Regions from separate parts of the Allocoprococcus similis genome, predicted to be linked through region 1. Evidence: a T-box and tRNA genes for the amino acid it is inferred to sense, from the RefSeq annotation. Region 1 holds a T-box; the other holds one or more tRNA genes.

Region 1 (21,434 bases):
GAGCTGCAGATGATCTGTATGTCACTCAGGATCCGGGTGCGGTTGATAAAAAAAGAAGAGTATTTTCAGCCGGTTGGTGTACTTGCCGGAATGAAAGAAGCGTCAGAGACAGACGGGATTTATGAGGGTGAAGAGCTGGCAGATGAGATGATGGTATTTGCCGGAGTGACAGGCAGCCATCTGGATCAGATTTTATTTATGATGCGAAAGAAAGGTATGAAAGGCATTGATTATAAAGCGGTTCTGACAGATACAAACAGTCAGTGGACTGTGCCGGAACTTTTTAAAGAGCTGGAAAAGGAGCATGCGGCGATGCATCAGCTTTAATTTCACAGAAAAAACACCATTTTCCCATAGACAGAACAAATTTTTCTAGTAAGCTAGTGTCCGTGAAAGTTTGCGAAAGGTGATGAAAGCTGTCTGTGACAGAAAATGCAGGCAGTAAAAAGGAGCTGGAACAGGCATGTTGGTTTTGCCGAAGTCAGCTCCTTTTCTTAGGTTGCTTTTCAAAAGTTTACGGGTTATAATGGTCAGAGAATGAAAACAATAAAGGAGGTTTTTTAAAATGTCTACAATACCGGAAAGACTTGAAAAATTGCGTGAAAAAATGCAGGAAAAGGGAATAGATATTTATATTATTCCAACTGCAGATTTTCATCAGAGCGAATATGTGGGGGAGCATTTTAAAGCAAGAGAGTATATTACCGGATTTACGGGATCTGCAGGAACAGCAGTGGTTTCAAAGACAGAAGCACGTCTGTGGACAGACGGAAGATACTTTATCCAGGCGGCAAAGCAGCTGGAGGGAACAACAGTAGAACTGATGAAGATGGGACAGCCGGGCGTTCCGAAGATTGGGGAATATTTGGAAACAGCTCTGGCAGAAGGCGAAAATGTTGGATTTGATGGACGTGTTGTTTCTGTAACAGAAGGAGAAGAATACGAGAAGATCGCATCTGAGAAGAACGGAAAGGTCGTTTATGCATATGATCTGATCGATGAAGTATGGGAAGACCGTCCGATTCTTTCAGAAGAGCCGGTATTTGAACTGGAACAGAAATACACAGGAGAGACTGTGGAGAGCAAGCTTGCACGAACACGTGCAGCAATGAAAGAAGCAGGTGCGACAGCACACGTTCTTACCACACTGGATGACATCTGCTGGACACTGAACATTCGTGGGAATGACGTGGAATATTTTCCGTTGGTTCTGACCTATGCAGTGATCAGAATGGACAAGGTGGATCTTTTTGTAAATGAGAAAAAATTAAGCGATGAGATCAAAGCACATCTTGCAGCAGACGGGGTTATTCTGCACCCATACAATGATATTTATGAGGACATCAAGAAGGTTGCAGCAGAAGAAGTCCTGATGGTAGATCCGGGAAGACTGAACTTTGCACTTTACAAGAACATTCCGGAGAATGTGAAGAAAGTGGAAGAGAGAAATCCGGCGATCTTATTCAAATGTGTAAAGAATCCGACAGAGGTTGAAAATATCCGTATCGCTGAGATCAAGGACAGCGTAGCTCATGTCAGATTTATGAAATGGCTGAAAGAAAATGTTGGCAAAGAGACGATCACAGAGATGAGTGCTTCTGACAAACTGGACGAGTTCCGTGCCGAGATGGGTGGATTTATCCGTCCAAGCTTCGGACCGATCTCCGCGTTCGGAGAGCACAGTGCGATCGTACATTATTCTTCTTCACCGGAGACCAATGTAGAGCTTCATGAGGGAACTTTCCTGATGACGGATACAGGAGCAGGATTCTACGAAGGATCTACTGATATCACCAGAACGTATGCATTTGGAGAAGTTTCACAGATCATGAAAGATCATTTTACACTGGTTGCGATCAGTAACCTGAACCTTGCAAGTCCGATCTTCAAGAAGGGTTGCTGCGGAATGAACTTTGATTATCTGGCAAGAAAGCCGTTCTGGGACAGAGGACTGGACTTCAATCACGGAACAGGACATGGGGTTGGATATCTTCTGAACATCCACGAGGGACCGGCAGGCTTCCGTTATACTTACAGAGCAGGTGAGTCTGATGCATTTCAGCCAGGTATGGTCATTACAGATGAACCGGGAATCTACATCGAAGGATCTCACGGTGTGCGTCTGGAAAATGAACTGCTTGTTTGTGAAGGCGAGAAGAATGAGTATGGAGAATTCCTGTATTTTGAACCGATTACTTATGTGCCGTTTGACCTGGATGCGATCAATCCGGATATCATGAATGCAGAAGATAAGGAACGTCTGAATACTTATCATGCAACTGTATATGACAAGGTATCTCCTTATCTGAATGATGAAGAGAAAGAATGGCTGAAGAAGTATACGAGAGCGATCTAATAAATATGGTAATAGGAACACATATGTCGATTGCGAAAGGGATTGTGAAGACTGCAGAGAACGTGGTGAAGATGCATGCGGATACGATGCAGATTTTCAGCAGGAATCCGCGGGGATCGAATTATAAGGATCCGACAGTGAAGGAAGCGGAGGAGTTTCAGAGGATCAGAAGAGAGGCCGGTTTTGGAGCGATTCTGGCGCATGCACCTTATACGATGAATCTGGCGAGTGCGAAGCCGGAGGTGTATGAATTTGCCTGTACGGTGATTCGGGAGGATGTGGCGCGGATGGACAGACTGGGGATCGAGAATCTGGTGTTTCATCCGGGAAGCCATACCGGAATTGGCGCAGAAGCAGGGATTCAGAATATCATTGCGGGGCTTGACCAGGCGATTACCGGGAAAGAGAATATTACGGTTCTGCTTGAGACAATGAGCGGAAAAGGGACAGAGATTGGCTGGAGATTTGAAGAGCTGAAAGCAATCCGCGATGGGGTATCCCATCCGGAGCGGATCGGAATCTGTCTGGATACCTGTCATGTGTTTGCAGCAGGATATGATATTGTAAATGATCTGGACGGGGTGCTGGAAGAGTTTGACAAAGTACTTGGACTTGAGCTTTTGAGAGCGATTCATTTAAATGACAGTATGATGCCATTTGGTTCAAGAAAAGACCGGCATGCGGTGATCGGCGGCGGAGAGATCGGGATGGAGGCACTTTTAAATGTCATGCGTCACCCGAAGTTAAAAGATCTGCCGTTTTATCTGGAAACGCCACTGGATGATGCGGGACATAAAGAAGAAATCGCAAGGCTTCGGGATCTTGCATAAGCGGTCAGACAGATGGAAAAGAGTTATTAAGGGCGGTATCTGCAGGCTATAGATTGATTGTACAGAGGATAAGTTTTATCACAGATACAGCTCGAGAAATCAAAACAGGAGGGTATGATTCAATATGAGTCATACCCTCCTGTTTTAAGAATATCTTCTTTTTGGCTGTAATGCGTATCGCAAAAGAACGGCGTATATACCTATGATTCCAGTGCATCCGGATCAGCAGAAAGATCGGCAGATGCGATCCGGCGGACCGGGTTGGACTTATCAATATCTTCTGCAAATTTCTGCGCTTTTAACAGCATTTCTGATATCTCTTCCTCTTCCTCAGGAACAAAGCATCTTGCACTTTCATCCGGAAACAGATGATTTTTTAATTTGAAAGCCATCAAAAAGGCTTCCAGTTCCTGATTGAGTGCATCTTTGTAAAATTCAAAATAAAAACGAATTTCAGTTTTCTCAAAATCGGTACATATGCATCCGCACTGGGTTCCGCGTGTACGGCTTGTCCGGCGGAAATATTCGGGATCTCCGGTCACCATGTAAAAAATCTGGACCAGAAGATTTTCCTCGATATCTGTCTCATATGTAAACCAGTGCTTGCTGAGCTTGTCTTTTTGTAATGCTTTTTCATCAATATCATACTTCTTCAGAAGCTTATGATACATTTTGATGGCGGCCTCTTTCTCGCCACCTTCTCCCCGTTCGGCAAGCGCTTTAATCTTCAGCAGTTTTGCTTCTAATTTGTTGTCATCCAATTTCTTAATCCCCTTATGAATATAACACTTTTTTACATACTGAATTATTATAGCACATTTGTTATATAATGGAAGTAGAAAAATGGAAGTTAGCTAAGAGTTTTTTATAGCGGTGAATGTTAAGATTTGTTTACATTTTCGGATGAACTGTTGTAATTTGCTGACAATATCGGTAAAATAAATTTATAGAAAAACAGTAATTGATAAGAAAAGGGGGATTTATTATGACAGAAGATTTGATCAAAAAATTAAAAGATGTCAAGCAGGCACTGGTCAGCAAAGATATGACCGGTGAAGAGTGGGAAGAACGTGATGAGATTCTGGAAAAACTGGAAGACGTGACCACGTATTTAAAAGATGCCCTCGGAAAGGGAATTGAATTCTGATGAAGGTAGAAGCACTGGTATTTGATATGGACGGACTGCTCCTTGATTCGGAACGTGTTGTGCAGAGATCCTGGAATTATGCAGGAGAGAAGCTCGGATACGGACGGATCGGGGAGCATATTTATCATACGCTTGGATTTAATGTGGTCCGCAGAGAGCAGTATTTTAAAAGTGTATATGGCGAAGATTTTCCGATGGACAAGTTCAATGAACTGACGCGGGAGAAGTATTACGGTATCTGTGACGAAGAAGGGATAGGCGTAAAAGAAGGGGCAGGAGAGCTGCTTATCTATGCGAAGGAACACGGATACAAGGTCGGACTTGCGACGTCATCCAGAGAGATCCATGCAAAGGCATCTCTTGAGAAAGTGGGGTTGTGGAAATATTTTGATGGCGGGGTTTTTGGTGATTCGGTGAAACATGCAAAGCCGGATCCGGAAATTTACCTCAAAGCGTGCGAGGCGATCGGAGCCGAGCCGATACATAGTATTGCGCTTGAAGATGCACCGGCAGGAATCCGCTCGGCTTCGGCTGCGGGCATGATCCCGGTGATGATCCCGGATCTTGCACAGCCGGATGAAGAAGAGAGAGGATTATGCCGGTATGTGTATCCTACACTTCTGGATGTGATTAAGCTGCTTGATCGTGAAAATGTCGAAGCTGGTCGGTAAGAGACTGGATATCAGCATCGGAAAGTGCTTCGACAAGAGCGGTCTGGTCCTGAAGGATTTTCGCCGGATTGTATGGAATGTCCAGGGCAAATTCACTGTAGGCACGCAGCTTCTGAAAATAAAGGGCTGTGTTTGCCTGTTCTTTTGCCTGGATGCACATTTCATACATGGCATGGCAGTCTGTAACGGCTTCGTCTGTGCATGGCTTGCAGATCCATTTTCCTATATAATAGTAATCAGTCCCGATTCGGTAGACGAATCCGGGATTTTTTTTGAATTCTTCTAATAAGTTCATTTTTTTGTATTCTCCATTCTAATCTGCTTTTGTTTCCAACTGTTCCCAGTTACATGGGACTTCAAATTCCATGCGTTTTCCGGTGGTCGGATGGCAGAAAGAAAGCCGGAAAGCCCGCAGTGCAATCGGGAAATATCCTCTTTTATTTACAAATTCCGGGTTATATTTGTTGTCACCCCAGAGTGGTGCGCCTGCACCTGCCATCTGGACACGGATCTGGTGATGGCGTCCGGTTCCGAGATGGATCTGAACAACGGATAAGCCAGTTACTTCGGAAGTTTCCAGTATTTCATACGAAAGGACAGCTTTTTTGGCACCGGGTGTATTTTTACTGCAGATGCGGGAGGTGTTGGTGCGGCCGTCCTTTACCAGATAATCAGTCAGAGTGCCGGAGTCCGGAAGGGATCCACATACTACAGCCTGGTAGTATTTTTCAAATCGATCGTTCTGTAACTGCTGGTTCAGATTTTTCGCAGCCGCAGGTGTGCGGGCAAAAACCAGGATGCCGGAAACCGGTTGATCCAGTCTGTGGATCACGGCAAGATAAGGTGGCTTATGTTCGGCATGATGTGAAGAATGGATGAACAGATAATTTTTCAGAATGCTCTCCATGTCCTGTGTACCGATCTTTTTTGTCTGCACGGGAACACCGGCAGGTTTGTGGCAGACCAGAATCTGGTCGTCTTCATATAGAATTTCAGGTGTTTGCAAAATAATTCCTCCCCATATGCGAAAATTTTGTTTCTTTGATTAAAACATAACGGAAAGGGCTTGTCAATTGGGTTGACAAATCCGAAAATCTCAATTAAACTCTATAGTAAATCGAAGAGATTTGACGATGAAGAGGACTAGTATATGATGAAAGTGGCACAGAGAGGCTTCCGGCTGGTGGGAGGAAGCTGCATGGAAATTATAGAACCGACCTTGGAGTTCCGCATGAAAAGTGTGGCGTATGCCTGGCGTTAACGGGTAATGAAGTGAATCGTAATACGATTAATTAGGGTGGTACCGCCGAATTTTCGGTCCCTTGTCAGGGGCATGAAGATTCGGCGGTTTTTGTGTTCCCCTGTTATGATAACCTTATTTATAAAATCAAAAATGAAGAGAAGGAGAACTTATCAATGGCTAAGGAAAAGAAATTTGTACAGGCGATTACCTCTCGTGATGAAGATTTCGCACAGTGGTATACCGACGTTGTAAGAGAAGCAAAGCTTTGTGATTATTCAAGTGTAAAAGGATGTCTGAACTATCTTCCGAACGGATATGCAATCTGGGAGAAGATCCAGGCAGACCTCGATAAGAGATTTAAAGAGACAGGTGTTGAAAATGTATACCTGCCAATGCTGATTCCGGAGAACCTTCTTCAGAAGGAAAGCGATCATATTGAAGGATTCGCACCGGAAGTAGCATGGGTAACAAAGGGTGGTCTTGAAACTCTTCAGGAACCAATGTGCATCCGTCCGACATCTGAGACACTGTTCTGCGACCTGTGGGCAAGAACCGTACAGTCTTACCGTGACCTTCCGAAGGTATGGAATCAGTGGTGCTCTGTACTTCGCTGGGAGAAGACAACCAGACCATTCCTCCGTTCCAGAGAATTCTTATGGCAGGAAGGACACACCATCCATGCAACTTATGAAGAAGCAGAACAGAGAACACTGACCATGCTTCGTGTCTATCAGGAACTGATTCGTGATTCCCTTGCAATCCCGTTCGTATCAGGACCGAAGACAGAGAGTGAGAAGTTCGCCGGTGCACAGGATACTTACACCGTAGAAGCGCTGATGCATGACGGAAAAGCACTTCAGTCTGCAACCAGCCATTTCTTTGGAAATGCGTTCCCGGATGCATTTGATATCAAATATCTGGATAAGAACAATGAACTTCACAGTGTATATGAGACTTCATGGGGACTTTCTACACGTATCATCGGAGCTCTGATCATGGTTCACGGTGATGACAGCGGACTTGTTCTTCCACCGAGAATCGCACCGGTTCAGACAAGAGTCATTCCGATCGCACAGCATAAGGAAGGCGTTCTTGAAAAAGCAAATGAACTGACCGATAAGCTGAAAAAAGCTGGCTACAGCGTGAAGATTGATGATTCTGAGAAGAGCCCGGGATGGAAATTCAGCGAACAGGAAATGCTTGGTATCCCGACACGTATCGAGATCGGACCAAAAGATATCGAACAGAACCAGGTTGTTGTTGTGCGTCGTGATACAAGAGAAAAGATCGTTGTTTCTTTAGATGAGATCGAGACAAAACTTGGCGAGATCCTTGAAACAATCCAGAAGGATATGTATGACCGCGCAAAAGCATTCCTTGACAGCCACATTGATTTTGCTGAAACCATGGATGAAATGAATGAAAAATTCAACACCAAACGTGGATTCATCAAAGCAAAATGGTGTGGAAGCGCAGAATGTGAAGATGAGATCAAGGCAGCAACAGGTGGAGCAACCACTCGCTGTATCTGCAAAGAGGATCAGGTAAAAGATGGAGATACCTGTATTTTCTGTGGCAAACAGGCTAAACACGTTGTTTATTTTGGAAAAGCATACTAGGAGCGAATGTATATGAAAATTCAGTTACCTGAAAAGGTGAATCGAATTATAACTACATTACAAAAACATGGCTTTGAGGCATATGCAGTCGGCGGCTGCGTCCGGGATTCTTTTCTCGGACGTGTGCCGGGTGACTGGGATATCACAACATCGGCAGCACCGGAAGAGACAAAGTCATTATTTGCCAGAACTTTTGACACCGGAATCGAGCATGGAACGATTACGGTGCTTTTAAATGGAGAAGGATTTGAAGTGACGACATACCGGATTGACGGGAAATACGAAGACAACCGGCATCCGAGTAAAGTGCAGTTTACCAGAAGCCTGTCAGAGGATCTGCTGCGCAGGGATTTTACGATCAATGCGATGGCGTACAATGAACAGGACGGACTGGTGGATCTGTTTCATGGGATGGAGGATCTGAAAAAAGGTGTGATCCGCTGTGTGGGAAATGCTGAGGCACGTTTTTCGGAGGATGCCCTGCGGATTTTGAGGGCGATCCGTTTTTCGGCACAGCTTGGATTTGAGATCGAGGAAGAGACCAGACAGGCGATCAGAAAACTTGCACCAAATCTTTCCTATATCAGTGCAGAACGTATCCAGACAGAGCTTGTAAAGCTTCTGGTTTCCGATCATCCGGAAAAGATCCGGGATGCATATGAGCTTGGAATCACAAAGGTGATCCTCCCGGAATTCGATGCAATGATGGAAACAACACAGGAAACTTTGCATCACTGTTATAATGTAGGTGAGCATACGATCCATGCGCTGATGAACATTCCGGCAGATAAAGTGCTGCGTCTTACAATGCTGTTTCACGATACGGGGAAACCGGCACGAAAGACGGTCGATCCGGACGGAACGGCACATTTTAAAGGGCATGCATACGTCAGTGAAGAACTCACAAGGTCGATCATGCATCGTTTGAAATTCGATAATGATACGCTGCGTAAGGTGTCAAAGCTGGTGCTGTATCATGATGACCGGATGCCTGCAACGATGAAGCATGTACGCCGTGCAATGAACCGGATCAGTGAGGAACTGTTCCCGTATTACATGAAGGTACGGATGGCTGATACGTTGGCGCAGAGTGATTATCAGCGTGATAAGAAGCTGGAAAACCTGGCTGGTATCGAGAAGTGCTACCAGGAGATTCTGAAGAAAAAGCAATGTGTTTCTTTAAAAGAACTGAAGGTAAACGGTCAGGATCTGATCGCGGCAGGTATTGAAAAAGGACCGAAAATTGGTCAGACACTCCAGACACTTTTACAGGAAGTGATCGAGGAACCGGAGAAAAATACACGGGAATATTTACTTGCCAGAATAAAAGAGCTGGAATAATCAAAAATCATGCATGACTTAAGTCTCCCCCTGCATACATTAGAAAGACCGGTAAAACAAAGCGGCAGGGGGAAGCCATGAAAGATTATGGAATCAGTGTATTGACACAATATCAGATGGAAGTATTCGGCACCCACAAAGTAAGGGGTGCTATTTTATGCGATACAGATAAGGGGCTGCTCCTCTTGAAGGAGACGCGCATGGAGGAGAGTCGGATCTGCGCGCTTGCAAAAATATATGAGCAGTTAAATGCGGATGGATTTGAGTGCGTGGATACGCCTCTGCTTAATAAAGAGGATGTTTATGTCAGTAAAGCCGAGGACGGAACAGGCTATATCTTAAAGAAATGGTTTCAGGGACGTGAGTGTGATGTCAGACGTGAAAATGAGTTGATCGCCGGTGCGGAAAATCTTGCCCGGATCCATCTGCGCATGCGTCTGGCCGGGGAAGAAAACGGATCTGCAGGAAGAGAAGAAAATCCGGTGATCAAGGAGTATGCAAGGCATAACAGAGAACTCAGAAAGGTTCGGGAATTTGTCTGCAGAAGAAGTGTGAAAAGCCCGTTTGAGATTGCATTTTTAAAGGGATATGACCAGATGTATTTCTGGGCAGACAGAGTGCTGGAAATACTGGAAAATATGGATCTGGACAGTGTTTTTAAAGAAGCGGAGGCAGAAAATCATATGGTCCACGGAGACTATAATTATCATAATCTTCTGGTCTGTCAGGAGGGCATGGCGGTGACGGGATTTGAACATGCACACCGGGATGTTCAGATGGAAGATCTGTATTATTTCCTGCGCAAATGTATGGAAAAGCATCATTATGATGAACGGCTTGGATATCGGATGATGAGAGCGTATGATTCGGTGAATAAGCTTGGAAAAAAAGAACGGGATTACCTTGCAATCCGTCTTGCTTATCCGGAAAAATTCTGGAAGATCACCAATTCTTATTACCACTCAGGAAAGGCATGGATCCCTGCAAAAAATGTCGAAAAACTTTCACTTTCTGTCGCACAGACAGAAGAAAAAAAGCGGTTTTTGCGGAATCTGTTTGCGTTTCAGATATAGCGTTCAGTTTTCTTAGATTTTAAGGGTTTAGACTTGACAAAGAAGGTAAAAACCTATATAACATATGTAGGGTAAGGGGCGTGTCAGACCGCATGGATACGCAGAATAAACCTAGCAAAAAGACAAAATGCCGGGGTGTTCCGGGAGTATATTTTACAGGAGGACGTAGGTCATGAACAAGACAGAATTAGTAGCTGCAGTTGCAGAACAGGCAGATATTTCAAAGAAAGATGCAGAAAAAGCATTAAAAGCATTTGTTGATGTTGTTACAGAAGAAATGAAAAAAGGTGAAAAAGTTCAGTTAGTAGGATTCGGAACTTTCGAAGTAAGCGAAAGAGCTGCAAGAGAAGGAAGAAATCCACAGACTGGAAAAACTATGAAGATCGAAGCTTGCAAGGCTCCGAAATTCAAAGCAGGAAAAGCTTTAAAAGATGCTGTTAATGCATAATTTGTAAAACATTTTTGAAAAATGGCGCAGTCTGAAAAGGGCTGCGCTTTATTCGTATTACGGGAAGGGAAAATCAAAATGAGACTTGATAAATTTTTAAAGGTGTCCCGCCTGATCAAACGGCGCACCGTTGCAAATGAAGCCTGTGATGCAGGAAGAGTCCTGATCAACGGGGCGGTGGCGAAGGCTTCCACGAAAGTAAAAAAAGGTGATATCATTGAGATCCAGTTTGGAACCAAGACTGTAAAGGCAGAGGTTCTGGATCTGCGAGATACGACTAAAAAAGAAGAGGCGGCAGATTTATTCCGTTATCTTTAATGCTCCGGAACATCAGAAAAGATGTGGTTTGAGATCATTCCGACAGCGGATCCGAGGCATATTTACCGGATGTTATTCATACAATAACTAGAAAGACAGTATAGGAAAGGTTGGGATTTGTATGGAAGAGAGACAGCTGGTAAAACCTCAGAATCACAGGCTGGTTATCAATAACCGGAAGACAGGTACAGTAACGGGAGTGCTGGACGTTCTTTCTTTTGATTTAAATGAGATTCTGCTTGAGACAGAGCAGGGAATGCTGATGGTAAAAGGTACGGACATGCATGTAAACCGGCTGAATCTTGAAAAAGGGGAGGTCGACCTGGCAGGCAATATTGACAATATTTCTTATTCGGATATCCATTCGGGAGCAAAAGCCGGAGAAAATCTGTTGTCAAAACTGTTTCGGTAGGAGGAGAAAAATGTCTGGTATCGGAACGGAGATCAGGGTTTTCTGCTATGCAATCCTGACCGGTGTCCTGATCGTGGCAGTCTATCTGTGGATCAGGGTTTTGCGCAGACTGGTTGCTCACAGATTGTGGCTGATCAATCTGGAGGATGCCTGTTACTGGGCAGGAATTTCTGTTTATACCTTTGTGCAGATCTATCATACGAGTGATGGTGTTCTGCGGTGGTATATCGGACTGGGGATTGCGCTCGGAGCAATCTGGATGGCGCTGCTTTCAGCTGTCTTTGTAAGAGCTTATAAGAAGATTTCTACACGAATTTGTGAAAAAAAAGTAAAAAGAGTTGATAAATCTGGTTAAAAACGGTACACTGTAGAAGAATAAATGGGTTTAGTAGTAAGAAGCTATACAAGATCAACTGATAGCGAAAGGTGAATAGATTAGATGGGAAGCTTAAAGAAGAACCGGAAAAAGCGTCCGGGGAGCGGGCTTCAGAAGCACAAAAGAAGTATTGTTGCGATTACCGCAGTTATTATATTATTATGCGGCATGGTTATTGTACATGGGATGGCGCTCAAAAAGAGCAATGATGCATATAAGGTGCAGGAAGAAGAACTGCAGACACAGATCGATGCGGAAAAAGAACGCTCAGAAGAAATTAATAAACTGAAAAAATATGTAGGAACAGATGAATACATCGAAGAAGTTGCCAGAGAGAAGCTGGGACTTGTAAAGGAGAATGAGATTCTGTTCCGCGCACAGCAGTAACGTAAGAAAAGCTTTGGGAAGAAAATATCCCGAAGCTTTTTTCGTTCATAGAAATTTAGAGGGTGGTGGCAAATGGAGGTTAAATACAGAGAGGAGCAAGTGATCACAAGTCCATATGTAACGCAGGCAGATAAGATGGCAGTATCGCTTCGGCATCTGGCAGACAGATTCCTGAAAATGGAGCCGAAAAAGCAGTGTTTTACACCCGACGAAATGACAGAAATGTATGATCGGATTACGGAAAAGGTGTGCAGAGGATGCAGCAGGAAATCAGAGTGTCTGGAGAGAAAGAAGGCAGAACACTGGCAGCTTTTTTATGATCTTTTGTGTACGATTGAAGGATATGGTGCAGAACTGAATAAAGAGATGAAACAGCATCTTCAGAGGGAGTGCATTCAGGCACCACGGTTTTTACGAGAATCACTGGAGACTTTCCAGGAGGCAAAAAGGATTCTGGTGTGGAATAATAAGATGGTACAGAGCCGTGAGGGATGTGCGGCACAGCTGGATTCTTTTGCGGACATGCTCTGCCATGTGACGAGAGATCTGGATGCGAGTATTTTTACGGATCCGCCGCTTGCAAAAAAGGTTGCACAGCATTTCAAAAAGGCAGGGATCCGGATGCTGAGTTCCGTTTTTTTTGTGGATGAGCATGGCAGATATGAGATTCATGTAACGGTAAAAAGTGAGAAGGGGAATTGTATCCCAACCAGAAAAGCGGCAGAGCTTTTATCAGTCTGTACTAAGAGAAGGATGTGCCCAGCTCAGAATGAGAGGCAGGTTCTGGGACAGGAGTATGAAACTATTGTATGTGTGGAAGGACCGGGATATTATGTGCTGCAGGGTGTGGCAAAAATGGGAAAAAACGGACAAAAGATATCTGGTGACAGCTTTCTTATGAAGACACTTCCGGGTGGAAAAGAGGCGGCAATTTTGTCGGACGGAATGGGATCTGGTGAGAGGGCGCTACAGGAAAGCGGGATGCTGGTAGAAATGCTGGAAGAGCTTCTTGGAGCAGGATTTCCTGTGGAAACTGCACTTTCCATGATCAATACAGCTCTTGTTATGGGACGGGAAGAGGTTCGCTTTTCTACAGTTGATATGAGTATTTTTGATCTCTATAATGGAAAATGTGAGTTTGTAAAAGCAGGAGCGGCAGAGACATTTTTGCGAACTAAAGAAGGGATGGAGCATATCCGTTCGGAAAGTCTTCCGCTGGGTGTGATCCAGAGACAGCAAAGCGAAAAGGAAACCAGACAGTTGGAATCCGGAGATGTGGTGGTCATGGTATCGGACGGGATCCTGGATGCGCTTCCGGCAGGAGAGCAGGAGCATTTGCTGGATCTGATGATTGGGGGAAGTCCGCTGGAGAATCCGGAGGAACTGGCGAATTATATTCTGGATAAGGTGCTGGAGCTGGCGGCCGGAAAAGCAGGAGATGATATGACAGTCCTTGTAGCGGGAATCTGGAAGATGTGTTACAGTAGATAAAAGATGAGAGGAATTTACCATGTTAGAAAAAGTAGAGAACTATATCAGGCAGTGGAAGATGCTTGAAAAAGGAGATAAAGTTGTTGTTGGCCTTTCCGGAGGGGCAGATTCTGTATGCCTTTTTCTGATACTGGAAGAGCTGCGAAAAAAGATCGGATTTGAGATCCTTGCGGTACACGTGAATCACGGGATCCGTGGGGAAGAGGCAAAAGCTGATGAAGAATTTGTAAAGACACTGTGTGAGAAAAAAGAAATCCCATGCAGAAGTGTATCGGTGGATATTCCGAAAATGGCAGTGGAATACAGGATGTCAGAAGAAGAGGCGGGAAGGACTGCACGAAGGAAAATATTTGAGCAGGCAGCGGAAGAATGGGGAGGAACCAGAATCGCACTGGCACATCATCAGGATGACAATGCAGAGACATTTTTCCTGCATCTTGCCCGCGGCAGCGGACTTCGGGGGCTCGGCGGTATATATCCGGTAAACGGGATGTATATACGGCCGCTTCTTTGCGTGGGGAGAAAAGAGATCGAGGATTATCTGAAGGGACGGGAGATGCCTTACTGCATTGATGCGACAAATATGGAAGATGCATATATGCGAAACCGCATCCGTAACCATGTGATTCCGTATTTTAAAGAAAATATCAATGAAAAAACTGTGGAGCATATGAACCGGTCTATGGATCAGCTCAGGGAGATCTGGGATTATATGGAACGGCAGACGGAAAGTGCATATCAGATATGTACTGCCCGAAATGGAGAAAAGATCTGCATCCATGCAGAGGCATATCACAGACAGGAACGGCTGATCCGGAAAATGATTCTCCGGAAAGCATTGGCACTGGTGGCAGGACATGAAAAAGATCTGGAGCAGGTTCATATAGAAAAACTGGAGGGATTGTTTGAAAAGCAGGTAGGAAAAAGACTGGATCTTCCTTATGAGGTCTGCGCATGCAGAACCTATGAAGGGATTGAACTGAAGCGGAAAAAGAAGAGTCCGGAATTGGCAGAAGAAGAGAAAACTCTGGATCTGCAGCAGGTTTCGGGAAAGATAACTTACGGGAAATGGGAAATTTCTTACCGTATTTTTGGAAAAGAAGAATGCAGATGCCAGATCCCGAAAAAAACGTACACGAAATGGTTTGATTATGGTATAATAAAACAGAGTGTCGCTGTACGCACCAGAAGGGCTGGCGATTTTATTGTAATTGATGAAAGCGGAGGAAGGCAGAAGCTGAAATCCTATTTTATCAATAAAAAAATACCAGCGGCAGAACGTGCCGGAATTCCTCTGATCGCAGAGGGAAACGAGATTTTATGGATTGTGGGCTGCCGGCAGAGCAAGGCATACCAGGTGACAGAGCAGACAACAAAAATATTAGAAATTACGATAAATGGAGGTACTTTAAATGGCCGAGAAAGTGAAAATGTTAATTCCGGAAGAAGAAGTAAATGCCAGAATTGAAGAACTTGGGAAAAAGATCAGTGAAGAATATGCGGGAAAGCAGGTTCATCTGATCTGTGTTTTAAAGGGTGGAGTGTTTTTTATGTGTGAACTGGCAAAAAGGATTACGGTGCCGGTAACAATGGACTTTATGAGTGTCAGCAGCTATGGTGACGGAACCCAGTCCAGTGGAATTGTTAAGATCGCAAAAGATCTGGATGAGTCTCTGGAAGGAAAAGACGTAATTGTTGTTGAGGATATCGTAGATTCAGGACGTACTCTTTATTATCTGCTTGACATCCTTCGGAAGAGAGGACCGAAGAGCATGAAGCTTTGTACACTTCTTGACAAACCGGATCGTCGTGTGCGCGACGTACATGTAGATTATGTCGGATTTAATATTCCGGACGAATTTGTGGTAGGATTCGGTCTGGACTATGCACAAAAATATAGAAACTTACCGTACATCGGAATTGTAGAGATGTAACAGGTGGAAGGAGCAGGTTTTGAATAATAATAAGACAAGAGGAATCAGTGGACTTTCGATTCTGCTCTGTGTTCTAGTGCTGGCAGGTGTGTACTGGTTTATGAGCCAGTCGGGTGTGCAGCAGACAGCATACACGTATCAGGATTTTCAGAAAGATCTGAAAAAAGAGAAGGTAGAAAGTGTAGAGATCAAGCAGAACAAAGTCGCACCGACCGGGACACTGAAGATCCGGCTGAAGAATGATGACATCGAACAGCTTCATGTATCCGATGTGAACAGTGCAGAGGATCTGCTTGAATCTTATGACATTTCCTACAGTGTGGACAATGTCCCGCAGGACAGCTGGATGTCAACAACACTGGTTCCGATCATATTGATGGCAGGCATCATGGTATTTGTTGTGATGATGATGAATCGTCAGGGCGGATCAAATGCAAAAGCGATGAATTTCGGAAAGAGCAGAGCGAAGATGAGCACGCAGGAAGAAAACCATGTGACGTTTGCACAGGTTGCCGGACTGCAGGAAGAAAAGGAAGAGCTTGCAGAGATCGTGGATTTCCTCAAGAGCCCTGGAAAATATACGCAGGTAGGAGCCAGAATCCCGAAAGGTGTCCTTCTTGAAGGACCTCCGGGAACAGGTAAGACACTTCTTGCAAGAGCAATTGCGGGAGAAGCAGGTGTCCCGTTCTTTACCATTTCAGGTTCTGATTTTGTGGAGATGTTTGTCGGTGTCGGAGCATCCCGTGTAAGAGATCTTTTCGAGGATGCCAAGAAAAATGCACCTTGTATTATTTTTATCGATGAGATCGATGCCGTGGCAAGACGTCGTGGAACCGGTATGGGCGGCGGACATGATGAGAGAGAGCAGACGCTGAACCAGCTCCTCGTAGAGATGGATGGTTTTGGCGCGAACGAAGGAATCATCGTGCTTGCAGCAACCAACCGTGTCGATATTCTTGATCCGGCGATCTTAAGACCGGGACGTTTTGACCGTAAAGTCATGGTCGGCAGACCGGATGTGAAGGGACGTCTGGAAATCCTTCAGGTTCATGCCAAGGGCAAACCGCTCGGAGATGATGTGGATCTGGAACAGGTTGCGAGAACAACGGCAGGATTTACCGGAGCTGATCTGGAAAATCTTCTGAATGAGGCTGCGATCCTTGCAGCAAAGGATGGAAGAGTGTATCTGCAGCAGGATGATATCCGCAGAGCATTTGTAAAAGTCGGAATCGGTGCAGAGAAGAAGAGCCGTGTGATCTCGGATAAAGAGAAGAAGATCACTGCATTCCATGAAGCAGGACATGCCATCTTATTCCATGTACTTCCGGATGTAGGGCCGGTGTACAGCGTGTCGATCATTCCTACCGGTGTCGGGGCAGCCGGATATACGATGCCGCTTCCTGAAAAGGATGAGATGTTCAATACTAAAGGAAAGATGTTGCAGGATATTACCGTATCACTCGGTGGACGTGTGGCAGAAGAGCTGATCTTTGATGATATTACAACCGGGGCATCCCAGGATATCAAGCAGGCAACAGCATACGCCAAATCCATGGTAACGAAGTTCGGTATGTCGGAAGCACTTGGTCTTGTAAGCTATGGGGATGATAATGATGAAGTATTTATCGGAAGAGATTTTGGTCATACATCCAGAGGTTATGGTGAACAGGTTGCCACAACGATCGACAGTGAAGTGAAGCGGATCATTGATGAATGTTATGACCGTGCAAAGACTATTATTAAAGAGCACGAAGATGTTCTTTATAAATGCGCAGATCTGCTTCTTGAAAAAGAGAAGATTACAAGAGAAGAATTTGAAGCATTATTTGAAGAATAGAGGCTAGATTATGAAAAAAGAAGCATTGTTTTGTGATGGAACAGAGGCGTATGTGAGTCCGCCGGAACCGGAGGCAGGAGATGAACTTCAGTTGTGGTTCCGTACAGCAGCTCACGATGTAGATGAAGTCTATCTGGAAAACCGCGAACTATGCATTCCAATGAACAAAGTAATCTCAAATAAGGCGTTTGACTTTTATGAAGTGAAATACAAATTAGAAGATAAACCATTCCGGTATCATTTTAAGATCAGATCAGGAAATGAGATCTGCTACTATAATAAGTGGGGAGCAGAGAGCAAACTTGTGGATTATTATGATTTTAAAATCGTGCCGGGCTTTACGGCACCGGATTGGGCAAAAGGAGCGGTCATGTATCAGATTTATACAGACCGCTTCTGTAACGGCGACCCGGATAATGATGTACAGACGGGAGAGTACTTTTATATTGGAGAGCAGGTTCATCATGTAGATGACTGGTACCGGGATCCGCAGCCGATGGATGTACGGGAATTTTACGGAGGAGATATCCAGGGGATCATTGATAAACTGGATTACCTGCATGGACTTGGAGTAGAAGTTGTCTATTGTAATCCACTATTTGTATCACCATCTAATCATAAATATGACACACAGGATTACGATTATATTGATCCGCATGTCGGTAAAATTAAAGTCGATGAAGGAAGGCTCCTGGCTCCGGGAGAAAATAACAATATCCATGCGGACCGTTACCGGACAAGAACCACCAGAAAAGAGAATCTGGAAGCAAGTAACCGGCTGTTCATCAAGCTGGTAGAAGAACTCCATAAGAGGGGAATGCGAATCATTATTGACGGCGTATTCAACCATTGTGGTTCTTTCAATAAATGGTTGGACAGAGAGCTGATCTACGAGAGCGCCGATGGTTACGAAGTAGGTGCTTTTGTGTCACCAAAGAGTCCGTACCGGAATTATTTCCTATTCCACCGCACCGGGGAGAATGAATGGCCGGGCAATGGAAGCTATGACGGCTGGTGGGGACACGATACGCTGCCAAAGCTGAATTATGAAGATTCAAAAGAGCTGGAAGAGTATGTTCTTGGTATCGCAAAGAAATGGGTTTCACCGCCGTATAATGTAGACGGATGGAGACTGGATGTTGCAGCAGACCTTGGAAGAAGCAATGAGTATAATCATGAATTCTGGAAGAAATTCCGTAAGGCAGTAAAAGAAGCAAATCCACATGCACTGATCCTTGCCGAGCACTATGGAGATCCAAGTGACTGGCTGCAGGGCGATGAATGGGACAGCGTTATGAATTACGATGCATTTATGGAGCCGGTCACCTGGTTCCTGACCGGGATGGAGAAGCACAGTGATGAATATCGCGGTGATCTTCTCGGAAATGCAGACAATTTTGTGAATGCGATGAAGCATCATATGGCAAATATGATGACACCGTCACTTCAGACGGCGATGAATCAGTTGTCAAACCATGACCATTCCCGTTTCCTGACGCGTACCAACCACAAGGTTGGCCGTGTGGGACAGCTTGGATCGCGTGCGGCAGAAGAAGGGGTAAGCCTTGCAGTTATGCGGGAAGCGATCATCATGCAGATGACCTGGCCGGGAGCACCGACCCTTTATTATGGAGATGAAGCAGGGCTTTGTGGTTTCACGGATCCGGATAACCGGAGAACTTATCCGTGGGGAAGAGAAAAACGGGATCTGATCAATTTCTACCGTGAGATGATCCAGATCCACAGAAAGTCTCTGGCTCTCAGAAAGGGTTCGATCAAGATGCTGAAAGCGGAGCCGGATCTTCTGGCTTACGGAAGATTCTGGGGGAATGAGCAGATCGTGGTTATTATCAATAATTCAGATCATCTGAAGGAAGTAAGAGTTCCGGTATGGCAGGCAGAAGTTGCCGAAGGGCATAATATGGCGCGAGTGATGTATTCTTATGAAGATGGATATATTGGTGAGTTTGAAGAGTATATTGTGAAAGATGGAAATATATCACTGATGATGGGTAAGAAATCAGCAATCGTGTTGAAGAATAAGAAGTGGTAGAATGATGAAGGCAGTTTAAGACATCCGCCGGGCGAGACCTCGGAAAGTCTGGCGACTTTCCTCAGTCGCGTAGCCGCTCACTAAGAAAAAAAGATATAGCCACTGAAATGGAAGAGTTTCAGTGGCTGTTGAATAATGAAGGTAGTTCAAGACATCCGCCGGGCGAGACCTCGGAAAGTCTGACGACTTTCCTCAGTCGCGTAGCCGCTCACTAAGAAAAAAAGATATAGCCACTGAAATGCGAGCATTCCAGTGGCTATATCTTTTTTTCTTACTTCGCCCGGCTATAAACGAAAGTTAAAGTCTGCATAAGCTGAGCAGCCGTGTTCGTGGATATCGAGGCCGTCGAGTTCTTCTTCTTTGGTGACGCGGAGACCTACGGTTTTATCGATGATGGTGAATACGATGATTGCCATTACGAGGACGTAGGCTACGGTTGAAAGGACACCGATTACCTGGGTTTTGAAGGTGTATTCCGGGGAGAAGACTCCGACGAGGATACTTCCTGTGAAACCGCATACGCCGTGGACACTGATCGCACCTACCGGGTCATCGATCTTGGCTACTTTGTCGAAGAATTCTACGGAGAATACGACGAGAACGCCGGCGATGAGTCCGATGATGATTGCGGAGTAGTTGCTGACGGTGTCGCATCCGGCGGTGATTGCTACAAGTCCAGCGAGGGAACCGTTGAATGTCATGGACACATCTGGTTTTCCGTAGCGGATCCAGGTTACAACGAGTGTTGCAAGTGTTGCGGCAGCAGCGGCAAGGTTGGTTGTCATTGCGATATCACCAAGGTTTGTGGAAGCTGCTGTGGTAGAGCCGCAGTTGAAACCGAACCAGCAGAACCAGAGGATAAATACACCGAGTGCGGCAATAGAAAGGTTGTGTCCCGGAATTGCACGGACATTTCCTTCTTTATCATATTTTCCGATACGAGGTCCAAGGATTTTGGCACCTACAAGTGCGCAGATACCACCAACCATGTGGACTGCTGTGGAACCGGCAAAATCGTGGAATCCCATCTGGGAGAGCCAGCCACCGCCCCAGATCCAGTGACCTGTTACCGGGTAGATGAAAATACTGATCGCTGCACTATATAATAAGTAAGCAAGGAACTTTGTACGTTCTGCCATGGAACCGGATACGATGGTAGCGGCTGTAGCACAGAATACAGTATGGAAAATGAGGAAGACTCCGATCGGAAGTCCGTTAAAGAGTCCGTCGGCATCGGCAAGTGTTGTCGGATTAAAAAATCCTTTGACACCGATGATTCCGTTCCAGTCTGTTCCGTGCATGATGGCAAATCCGAAGATAAAGAAGAACAAACTTCCAAGTACGAAGTCCATCATATTTTTCATAAGAATGTTTCCAGTATTTTTGGCGCGTGTGAAACCGGCTTCACACATTGCGAAACCAGCCTGCATAAAGTAAACAAGCGTTGCGCCGACAATTGTCCAGACGACATTTAACAGTAGTTCAGTGGCGGCGGTTGCATCCATTCCGCCTGCAATTAAATCAGATAATCCCATATTTAACATCCTCCATTTCAAATAAAAAGGATAGCTGCAATGAATGATCTACAGGCAGTTCATTTGCAGTTATCCTCTTTGATAACAATATTCAACACTATTTTGATTCACATATATTTTTTGGCTAAAGAGCAGCAGATCCACGTTCGCCTGTACGGATTCTTACTGCATCCTGTACTTCATAAACGAAAATCTTACCATCGCCGTAAGCGCCGGTTTTGATCTCTTCGACAATCTTCTGGATCAGAGGTTCTGCAACCTCCGGATCAACAACAGTTTCTACTTTAATCTTAGGAAGAAGATTTACGCTGTACTCAGCACCGCGGTAAATTTTCTTGTGTCCTTTCTGATTACCATATCCCA
Region 2 (9,748 bases), on a different contig from region 1:
ATTTTATAACATGCACATAATAACCTCTGCCGGACAAGATGTCAAGCAGAGGTTATTTTCTTCTCTCTTACAACAGATTCCTTTTTTTATACATTCTGGATAAAGTTCTCGATTTCTTCTCTGGTCGGCATAACCCGAAGTGCCCCTTTTCTTGTGGTGATCAGGGATGCTGCCGCATTTGCAAATGTGAGAAGCTCTTTTAAATTCTCTTCGGTCAGCTCTTCCATTCCATGCTCCAGAATATAATTCAGGGAATTGGCACAGAATGTATCACCTGCACCGGTCGTTTCGATCGTATGCTCCTGAACAAAGCCCGGAACTTCTACCCTGAGATTTTTGTAATATGCACGGCTTCCGTCTTTTCCAAGAGTAATGAGAACCAGCGGGATCTGGTATTTCTCGCGGATCAGTCTTGCTCCTTCATCGTAATCTGTTGTTCCAAAAAGGAATTCCACTTCATTATCTGAAATCTTCAGAATATCGCACTTTGAAAGACCGTATTCGATCTCAGCCTTTGCATCATCCAGTGATTTCCAGAGCGGTGGTCGGAGATTCGGATCAAAACTTACGATACATCCTGCTTCTTTTGCCACGTCGATTGCATATCTTGTTGCTTCTCTTACGCCTTCATGGGTAGAGGAAAGTGTTCCAAAGTGAAAAATCTTTGCCGAACGGATCAGCTCTTCATCCACTTCTTCTTTTTTCAGCATCATATCTGCTCCCGGATTCCGGTAAAAAGAAAAGTCTCTGTCACCGTCCGGATAGGTATGTACAAATGCAAGTGTCGTATGTACCTCTTCGTCTATTACCAGGTTCCGTGTATCGATTCCAACTTCTTCAACCGCTCTCTTCAGCTGCTCACCAAACATATCTTTTCCAACTTTTCCGATAAATGCGGTCTTTTTTCCAAGCTTTTCAAGCATGGCAAGTACATTGCACGGTGCACCTCCCGGATTGGCTTCCAGGAGTGGATTCCCCTGTGCGCTCGTTCCATTTTCTGTAAAATCAATCAGCAGTTCGCCTAATGCAGTTACGTCATAGATCTTTTCCATATTCCTCTCCTTATAATCTTCTTGAATCTAAAGATATACATTGTGAGACGAATTACACAAAAGAACCCGTTTAAATTCAGTTGTGCAAACCATTCCGATGAACCTCTTAGGGCGAAAATCGTGTTCAGCAGAGGCTTCCACGATTTTTGAGTTTCATCTCCATTGCACAAAAAATGAATTTAAACGGGTTCTTTTGTGTAATTCGTCCTTCGAGGTTATCGGTAATAGCTTTCGATCTCATAATCTTATAAGCAAATTATACCTTGTTCCCCCGACACTTGCAAGAAGAATGTGTAATCGATATCACATTTTTTACATTTCACTTACACCTAGAGCAGGTTCAGTTTTTTCAGAACGTTGTAGATAGTTCCCTCTTTAAACGGATCGCTTAGATTTCCGATTTTCAGGAGTTCGTGGTAGCCTTTGCTTCCGCCCTGGCGGCAGAGAGCGTAGTAATCTTTCCATGCACTTTCCAGGTCTTCCTGCATTTTGCCGTAGTATTCAAGTGCTCCTACACGGGATACGGCGTAATCAATATAGTAGAACGGGCACATGAAGAGATGCTGTTTCTGCATCCAGAAGCCACCCTGTTCCATGAATTCATTACCGTCATAATCTCTCCATGGAAGATAGATTTCTTCCAGTTCGTGCCATACTTTTCTTCTTTCCATTGCGTCTGTCAGATTTTCAGCGTACACACGATGCTGGAATTCGTCTACACATGCCATGTACGGCATTGCTTCCAGGGAATCCCACAAATATGCTTTTTTCTGTTTCTCTGCATTTTCGCCAAAGAACAGATGCATCCATGGCAATGTGAAATATTCCATTGCCATCGAATGGATCTCGCTGATCTCTGCGGTACTGAATGTCTGCGATAATACCGGAATATTGCGTGACGCTGTGTATGCTTCAAAGGCATGTCCTGCTTCGTGGGTAAGGACATTGACATCTGCATTGGTTCCATTAAAGTTTGCAAAAATGAACGGTGCCTTATATTCTTCCATAAAGTCGCAGTAGCCACCCTGCTGTTTTCCCTGTCTTCCTTCCAGATCAAACAGACGGTATTCCATCATAAAATCAAAGAATTCTCCTGTCTCTTTGGAAAGTTCATGATACATGGTTCTCGCCTTTTCCAGAAGTTCTTCTTCCGTTCCCTCCGGAACTGCATTTCCATCCGGATAGGTAAGACTTTCGTCATAATATTTTAATTCTTCTATGCCAAGTCTTTCTTTCTGTTCCTCATAAAGTTTCTGACAAAGCGGTACGATATGCTCCCGGATCTGCTTACGGAATATTGCTACATCCTCCGGCGTATATTCAAATCTTTCCATCTTCTGATACATCATCTCGGCATATCCATTAAATCCAAGGTTCTTTGCCATCTGCTGACGGATTCCGATCAGCTCCGTATAAAGGGAATCCAGTTCATCCGAAATCGATTTATACAGCTCTGCCCACTTTTCAAAAGCTTCTTTACGGATGCTTCTGTCGGTATCCTCCATCATCTTTAACAGACCATAGAATCCAAGCTGTTCTCCGTGAAAATCTGTAACCGGTGCCGCTGCAACCTGGAAATACTTCTGAACCAGTTTGTTCTCCTGGATCTGCAGATCGGCATTACACGGATCGGTAAGCCGGACTTTGTTCTCTGCCTGTCTGGAATAAACTTCTCCGAACTCTTTTTCAAGCTCTGTTCTGTAAGAAGACTTCAGATAACTTTCATAGAATTTTTTCATTTCTACATCAATCTGTGGCTCGATCTCGAAAATATATTCCATCTCTTTTCGATAGAATTCATCATTGGTATCCTGGCTGTTGCGGATACTTGCCATGACGCGTGTCGTATTAAAGTGGCTGTTTGCATTCAGGATTGTGACAAACGCCTGATGCGCACCTTCAAAATCTGCAGCCTCGTTAAAGTTCTTTGTTTCTTTCCGGATGGTCTGAATATACGCTTCCCCATCTGGACGTACATATTTCATCTCTGAAAATTTTTCCATCATCTTTTCCTTCTTTCCAATCATTTTCCTCTGCCCGTCAGAATCATATTCTTTTCCCCAAAAGCAGTTCTATCCCGATTTTATCACAACTCATCCTGTGATTCCATCACCTTTTCGTACAATGTTACGAAAGAATAAAAAATCTCTTCTGACACAGCCGGATTCTTCAATCCACATCTGTATCAAAAGAGATTCTTATCTTCAGACATACAAAAATCGGAGTGACAGGATTTGAACCTGCGGCCTCTACGTCCCGAACGTAGCGCTCTACCAAACTGAGCCACACTCCGATAATAAATATATTGGATATTCCAAACGGAATATCCAACTTAAATTCTTATTCAATTAAAAACTACGGATAGAGGACTCGAACCTCTACTAACAGAGTCAGAGTCTGCTGTGCTGCCATTACACCAATCCGCATCAATCATCTGTTAATATCTGTCCACCAGAATGAACAAAATATTATAAATTTTAGAAAACCAAATCGGAGTGACAGGATTTGAACCTGCGACCTCTACGTCCCGAACGTAGCGCTCTACCAAACTGAGCCACACTCCGATAACCGTACCGGACATCTTATCTGTCCGGTTAAGTCCTTATTCAATTAAGGAACTACGGATAGAGGACTCGAACCTCTACTAACAGAGTCAGAGTCTGCTGTGCTGCCATTACACCAATCCGCATCATCTGCATGTCCGCTCTGGTTCTCAACAGCGAACAAATTTATTATAGCAAATCTTTACGGAAATGCAAGCACTTTTTTACATTTTTTTAAAGAAAGTCATTTTGTGTACTTTTTCTACTTTTTTCTGACATTTTTCTAATGGAACTCTTTTATCATCTGATCATATTCCAGCCAGTCATATCCCTGCCTTTTGTACAGCTTCCAGGCTCTTTCATTTTCCTTCTCGACCTCCAGACGGAATCTTGTAACTCCTTCTTCTTTGTGTTCTTCCATATATCCGAAATACTCTCTTCCAAGTCCTTTGGAGCGATACTCTTCCAATATATACAATTCCTCCAGCCAGTATACCATTCCGCCCGCCTCCTGTGAAAAGGTCTTGGCGATCAGTCCATATCCTGCGATCTCACCTTCCCATTCCAGGATAAAAAGCTCTGCATAGGTATCGCTCTTCATACACTCTTCAAATGTTTTTTCCAGATATGAATCCGGAACCGGATGATCCACTGCTGGCATCCGGTAAAAATCATGTGCCATTTTTATGTAAAATTCTTTATCTTCCGCTTTTATCTTTCTTATCATTTTCTGGTTCTCCTTTTATTATCCTCACGAAAAGAGGTCACTCCCTGTTCGCTTAGAAAGTGATCTCTTTTCCCATTCTTATACTCTGCATGATATCATGCACTGCTTTCATTTTCAATACCTCCTGCCCGGAGGCGGAATTTTCCGGAAATCTTATGAAAATCGTACAAATGGGTTCTCATATCTGGCAATATTCCCCAGCCTCTCCTCAATCCGTAGAAGCTGATTATATTTCGCCACCCTCTCAGATCTGCACGGTGCACCGGTTTTGATCTGTCCCGTATTGAATCCCACCGCCAGATCTGCAATAAACGGATCTTCCGTCTCTCCGGAACGGTGTGATACGATTGCCTGATAACCGGCTCTTTGCGCCATCTGAATCGCATCTACCGCTTCTGTCAGTGTCCCGATCTGATTGACTTTGATCAGAATTGCATTCGCGATCTCTTTTAAAATTCCGGCGTTTAGCCGTTTTACATTGGTAACAAACAAATCATCTCCTACAAGCTGCATATCCAGTCCCAGCCTTGTTGTCAGAAGCTCCCAGCCTCCCCAGTCTTCCTCATCCAGAGGATCCTCAATGGAAAGAATCGGAAATTCTCCCGCCAGCTCTTCATAATAATCAATCATCTCTTCTGTAGATCTGGCTACCCGGTGTCCATGCATCCGGGCTTCTCCTTCGAATATATACTCTTTTCTCTCTTTATCATACAGTTCACTTGCCGCTGCATCCAGTGCAATCACAATCTGCTCTTTCGGCTTATACCCGGCCTTTTCAATTGCACGCATGATCATCCGGAGTGCTTCTTTTGTATCCGGAAGATTTGGTGCGAATCCTCCCTCATCTCCGACAGCTGTCGGATAATCGTACTGATCCAGGATCGAGCGAAGCATTTTATAAATCTCAGCACACATCTGAAGTCCCTCTTCAAAACACACTGCCCCGACAGGCATGATCATAAACTCCTGAATGTCAATGGAATTATCTGCATGTCTTCCCCCATTTAAAATATTCATCATCGGCACCGGCATCTGTTTTGCATTTACCCCTCCAAGATACTGATACAGCGGGATTTCAAGTGCATTTGCCGCTGCCCTCGCCACAGCAAGTGACACACCCAGGATTGCGTTGGCGCCAAGGTTGATCTTATTATCCGTCCCGTCAAGTTCCAGAAGCATCTGATCGATCTTTGCCTGCTCCAGTACATTCATACCCAGGATTTCCCGGATGATCCGGTCATTTACATGCTCTACCGCATGTCTGACTCCAAGTCCCTGATAACGGTGCTGCCCGTCTCTTAACTCGATCGCTTCATATTTTCCTGTCGATGCCCCGGAAGGAACCATCGCCCTTCCTGTAAAATGACTCCCTGCAAGCACCTCTACTTCTACAGTCGGGTTTCCGCGCGAGTCCAGAATTTCCCGCGCAATAATATCTGTAACCGGTATATATTGTTCCATAATCCATCCTCCTTTTTTGCCTTTTAGTATGTCCTTTCGGGCGCTGAATCATGCACGAAAATCCCCGTATTTTCGTATCATCGTATACATTGCGAAAATGCTCTAAAACGGTTGACTTCATACATTTTCGGCGTTACAATACCAACGGAAATCGGGTGATATTTTTTCAGTATTTCATCTGTTTTCTAAAACTTTATGAATCAATCGGGGAATATAAAATGAGAGAAAAAATCAAAAATTTTATTGCAATGAGCGGAGCAACTCTGCTGATCGCAGTAGGGACTTATTTTTTTAAGTTTCCAAACAACTTCACATTTGGCGGAATCACCGGTCTTGCCGTACTGATTGCCAAAACCGGACTTATTTCTGCTGCCGACTTTTCATTCGTTGCCAACATGTCACTTCTGATTCTTGGCGCATTGATTCTCGGCAAAAAATTCGTTGCAAAGACAGCCTACTGCAGCGTCCTGCTTTCTGTTGCGCTTTCTTTATTTGAACGAATCTTTCCAATGAACCAGCCATTTACCAATCAGCCTATGCTTGAGGTAATGTTTGCGATTGCACTCCCGGCACTCGGTTCTGCAATCCTCTTCAATATCGGATCTTCCAGTGGCGGTACAGATATTATTGCCATGATCCTGAAGAAATTTACAAGTGTTGACATCGGACGTGCACTGGTTTGCTCCGACGTTGCGATCACCGTTGCAGGTTTCTTTATCTTCGACGTAAAAACAGGACTTTATTCCTGTTTCGGACTGATCATCCGTTCCTTCCTTGTAGACAGCTTTATCGAAAGTCTGAACCTCTCCAAATATTTCAACGTTGTCTGCAGTAACCCGGAACCGATCTGTGATTATATCGTCCACTCACTCGGTCGAGGCGCCACAATCTGTGAAGCACACGGAGCCTTTACCGGTGAACAGAAATACATTATTTTCACAGCGCTGAACCGTCAGCAGGCAATCAAACTCCGTAACTTTATCAAGGCAAATGATCCTTCTTCCTTTATTCTGATTTCCAACACCAGCGAGATCATCGGAAAAGGATTCCATAGCATTTAAAAGATTGTTATTTTTAAGACAATTTCTGCACTCTGTATGCTATGCACCTTCCCTCAGATATGCTATAATAATATAAGCAACCAGAATAAAAAGGAGTAATCATATGGAGACACAACTTAATCTGATTCCGGCTTCTGAGCATCCGACTGCGCTGGAATCACAGTGGTTAAATGCGATTAGTCCGGCTGATTTTATCAATAATAATAAGAACTTTGATGTTCTGATGATGAAGTATCGCTGTGCGATCCGCGAGATCCAGACAAAGCTTGAAGTCCTTGATGATGAGTTTTCAGCAGTAAACAAACGCAATCCAATCTCATCTATCAAATCCCGTGTAAAAAGTCCTGCCAGCATCTATGAAAAGCTGCGCAGACGTGACTTGCCATTTACAGAAGAAAGTATTGTCAGGAATTTGGACGATGTCGCCGGAATCCGGGTGATCTGCCCGTTTATCAGTGACATTTATGCAATTGCCAACCTGATCACTTCACAGGATGACATTACCGTTCTTAAAATCAAAGACTACATAAAAACACCAAAGTCAAACGGTTATCGAAGCTATCATATGATCGTTGAGATCCCCGTTTTCTTTACAGAAGGGAAAGCTCCAATGCGCGCCGAAATCCAGATCCGCACGATCGGAATGGATTTTTGGGCAAGTGTAGATCATCAGCTTCGTTACAAAAAAACAATCGGTGCTGACAAAGACATCGAGGCTATCGAAGCTGAACTTTTGAAATGTGCACAAACTGTAAGCGAGACGGACTGCCACATGGAAGAGATCAAAGACATGATCGGCGACTTTGAAAAAATCTAACCGGATAAAATTAAATATTCAAAAAGAGGAAGGTGTTCCATTCATCCGGAACCCTTCCTCTTTTATTTGCACCTGCTTTATCCTCTCTTTGTAAAAAGAATATCGTGATTGATCTGCGTGTAGAATGCTTTCTGCATATCCTGTTCTTCTCTTCCCATCAGCCACATCAGCTTTGTGATCACTGCTTCCAGCGTCATATCATAGGCTTCGATCATATTGAAATCCTGCTTAACTTTTTTCCCGACTTCATAGACCGTCATATTACTTCCCTCATTGGCAACCTGTGTTGTCATTACGACAAATTTGCCCTTACCTGACCATTTTTCCATCTCCTGATAGAATTCCTGAACAAGCGTCTGCGGAATACCACCTACGCCAAAGCTTTCAATTACCAGGCAGTCATAGTGTTCAAACAGATAGGACAGAATATCCGGCTTCATTCCCGGAATCAGCTTTAGTACATATACACTGTCCTTCATATCATAATAAAACTTAACTGCATGGCGGCACGGGATCTCCGGAATATACCGGACCAGGATACCATCCTGAATAACTGCAAGATACGGAAAATTGATACTCGAAAATGCATTATAACTCTTTGCATGCTCTTTCTTTGCACGTGTTCCGACAATTACCTTTCCGTCAAATACAAGGTTGACACCCTGGGAATCATCATCCGCCGCATAAATAAAGCTGTCCAGCAGATTTGTCTTCGCATCTGTCACGTCCATATTGATCGGCTTCTGCGCTCCTGTAATAACAATCGGCTTGGCTGAATTCTGTATCATATAAGAAAGTGCCGCCGCTGTATATGCAAGCGTATCCGTACCGTGGCAGATTACAAACCCATCATAATATGCATAATTGTCTTCCACTGCTTTTACCATCATTTTCCAGTGTTCCGGTGTTACATTCGTGCTGTCAAGATTACACACCTGCTTTGTCTGAACCTCACATACATTTTTTACAGCCGGAATATAAGATAAAATATCCTCCGGTGTCAGTCCCGGTGCCAGTCCATCCTTTGTCTGACGGGATGCGATCGTCCCACCTGTACCTAACATCAAAATCTTCTTCATCTCTGATTGTCCTCTCTTCTACCTCATTATTATCCAAAATTTTTGTCAATCAGACTACAGTATTCTGCAAATGCTTCCGTCTCTGCAAATGCTTCCCGTAATGCTTCTCTGACACCTTTATAATACCATCCGATCGTTGCTTTGTCTTTCATCCGGAATCTGTTCCACAATTCCTCTCCACATACAGGATAATCCCGATCAATATCCCGCATATTCGACAGCTTGTCCGCAAGTCCGATCATCTGAACCTCAATTGGTGCTGTCTTAAGCCTTTCTATGGTTGCACTTTTTCTTTCCATCCAGGTCTTGGATTTATCTTCGCTTTCCTGTGATACGATTCCTGCAACTCTTGCTGAAAACATCGCTTTCAACACATTTGCATCCACACCCTCACAGTCCTCGATCGTATCATGCAGAATCGCTGCACTGATGATCTCCTCATCCTGTGTCATCGTGGATACTATCTTTCCTACTTCCATCGGATGTACAATATACGGTCTGTCGGTCCCCTTCCGATACTGACCTTCATGTACTTTGGTGGCAAAATCAATGGCTTCCTGTACCATGTTTTTCCTCCTCGCATCTGTATGACATTTTTTCAATACTTATCATAACACCAGCGTCTTTAAATCACAAGAAAATCAGTGTATAATATTGTCTGATTATGTAGAAAAAAACAACTGTAAAGTAATACTTATAAATAGCAAAAAGGAGTTTTTATAAATGAACAGAAAACAGATTCTTGTCACCGGCGCTTCCCGTGGAATCGGAAAAGCCTGCGCTATCCACTTTGCAAAAGAAGGATGGCATGTATTTTTAAACTGCCGCAAATCCATCAGTGAGTTGCAGGATACTGCTGATTTTATCACAAAGGAAACCTCCGGTTCCTGCGAAATCCTTCCAGGAGATGTAGGTGTTCCATCCGAAGTCAGACGTATCTTTGACCAGATTGAAATGTCCGGCTCCGGTCTTGACGTACTCATCAACAATGCCGGAATCGCATGGATG

The links. The T-box of region 1 lies ahead of proS (proline--tRNA ligase). A T-box ahead of a tRNA ligase gene usually reads a tRNA of that ligase, here a tRNA-Pro.
Region 2: it has a tRNA-Pro gene. The T-box ahead of proS (proline--tRNA ligase) is inferred to sense a tRNA for this amino acid. The anticodon was not compared.

The regions. Positions count from the first base shown of each region.
Region 1 is NZ_BAAHSG010000016.1:156,956-178,389, forward strand. It holds gene ACYQ5K_RS08455 (DUF3783 domain-containing protein) at 1-327, shown strand, start outside; gene ACYQ5K_RS08460 (aminopeptidase P family N-terminal domain-containing protein) at 566-2,356, shown strand; gene ACYQ5K_RS08465 (deoxyribonuclease IV) at 2,326-3,186, shown strand; gene ACYQ5K_RS08470 (hypothetical protein) at 3,387-3,947, opposite strand; gene ACYQ5K_RS08475 (hypothetical protein) at 4,172-4,333, shown strand; gene ACYQ5K_RS08480 (HAD family hydrolase) at 4,333-5,004, shown strand; gene ACYQ5K_RS08485 (hypothetical protein) at 4,964-5,299, opposite strand; gene ACYQ5K_RS08490 (RluA family pseudouridine synthase) at 5,318-6,010, opposite strand; T-box leader at 6,129-6,330, shown strand; gene proS (proline--tRNA ligase) at 6,421-7,866, shown strand; gene ACYQ5K_RS08500 (CCA tRNA nucleotidyltransferase) at 7,879-9,207, shown strand; gene ACYQ5K_RS08505 (CotS family spore coat protein) at 9,285-10,280, shown strand; gene ACYQ5K_RS08510 (HU family DNA-binding protein) at 10,453-10,728, shown strand; gene ACYQ5K_RS08515 (RNA-binding S4 domain-containing protein) at 10,807-11,046, shown strand; gene yabP (sporulation protein YabP) at 11,168-11,458, shown strand; gene yabQ (spore cortex biosynthesis protein YabQ) at 11,469-11,813, shown strand; gene ACYQ5K_RS08530 (FtsB family cell division protein) at 11,898-12,221, shown strand; gene ACYQ5K_RS08535 (SpoIIE family protein phosphatase) at 12,294-13,712, shown strand; gene tilS (tRNA lysidine(34) synthetase TilS) at 13,732-15,180, shown strand; gene hpt (hypoxanthine phosphoribosyltransferase) at 15,125-15,646, shown strand; gene ftsH (ATP-dependent zinc metalloprotease FtsH) at 15,666-17,483, shown strand; gene ACYQ5K_RS08555 (glycoside hydrolase family 13 protein) at 17,494-19,536, shown strand; gene ACYQ5K_RS08560 (ammonium transporter) at 19,821-21,071, opposite strand; gene ACYQ5K_RS08565 (P-II family nitrogen regulator) at 21,196-21,434, opposite strand, start outside.
Region 2 is NZ_BAAHSG010000051.1:1,342-11,089, reverse strand. It holds gene ACYQ5K_RS16195 (carbohydrate kinase family protein) at 87-1,052, opposite strand; gene ACYQ5K_RS16190 (M3 family oligoendopeptidase) at 1,382-3,079, opposite strand; tRNA gene ACYQ5K_RS16185 (tRNA-Pro) at 3,272-3,345, opposite strand; tRNA gene ACYQ5K_RS16180 (tRNA-Gln) at 3,408-3,478, opposite strand; tRNA gene ACYQ5K_RS16175 (tRNA-Pro) at 3,543-3,616, opposite strand; tRNA gene ACYQ5K_RS16170 (tRNA-Gln) at 3,671-3,741, opposite strand; gene ACYQ5K_RS16165 (GNAT family N-acetyltransferase) at 3,879-4,322, opposite strand; gene eno (phosphopyruvate hydratase) at 4,476-5,783, opposite strand; gene ACYQ5K_RS16155 (YitT family protein) at 6,002-6,844, shown strand; gene ACYQ5K_RS16150 (GTP pyrophosphokinase) at 6,948-7,661, shown strand; gene ACYQ5K_RS16145 (asparaginase) at 7,739-8,740, opposite strand; gene ACYQ5K_RS16140 (HD domain-containing protein) at 8,770-9,306, opposite strand; gene ymfI (elongation factor P 5-aminopentanone reductase) at 9,464-9,748, shown strand, end outside.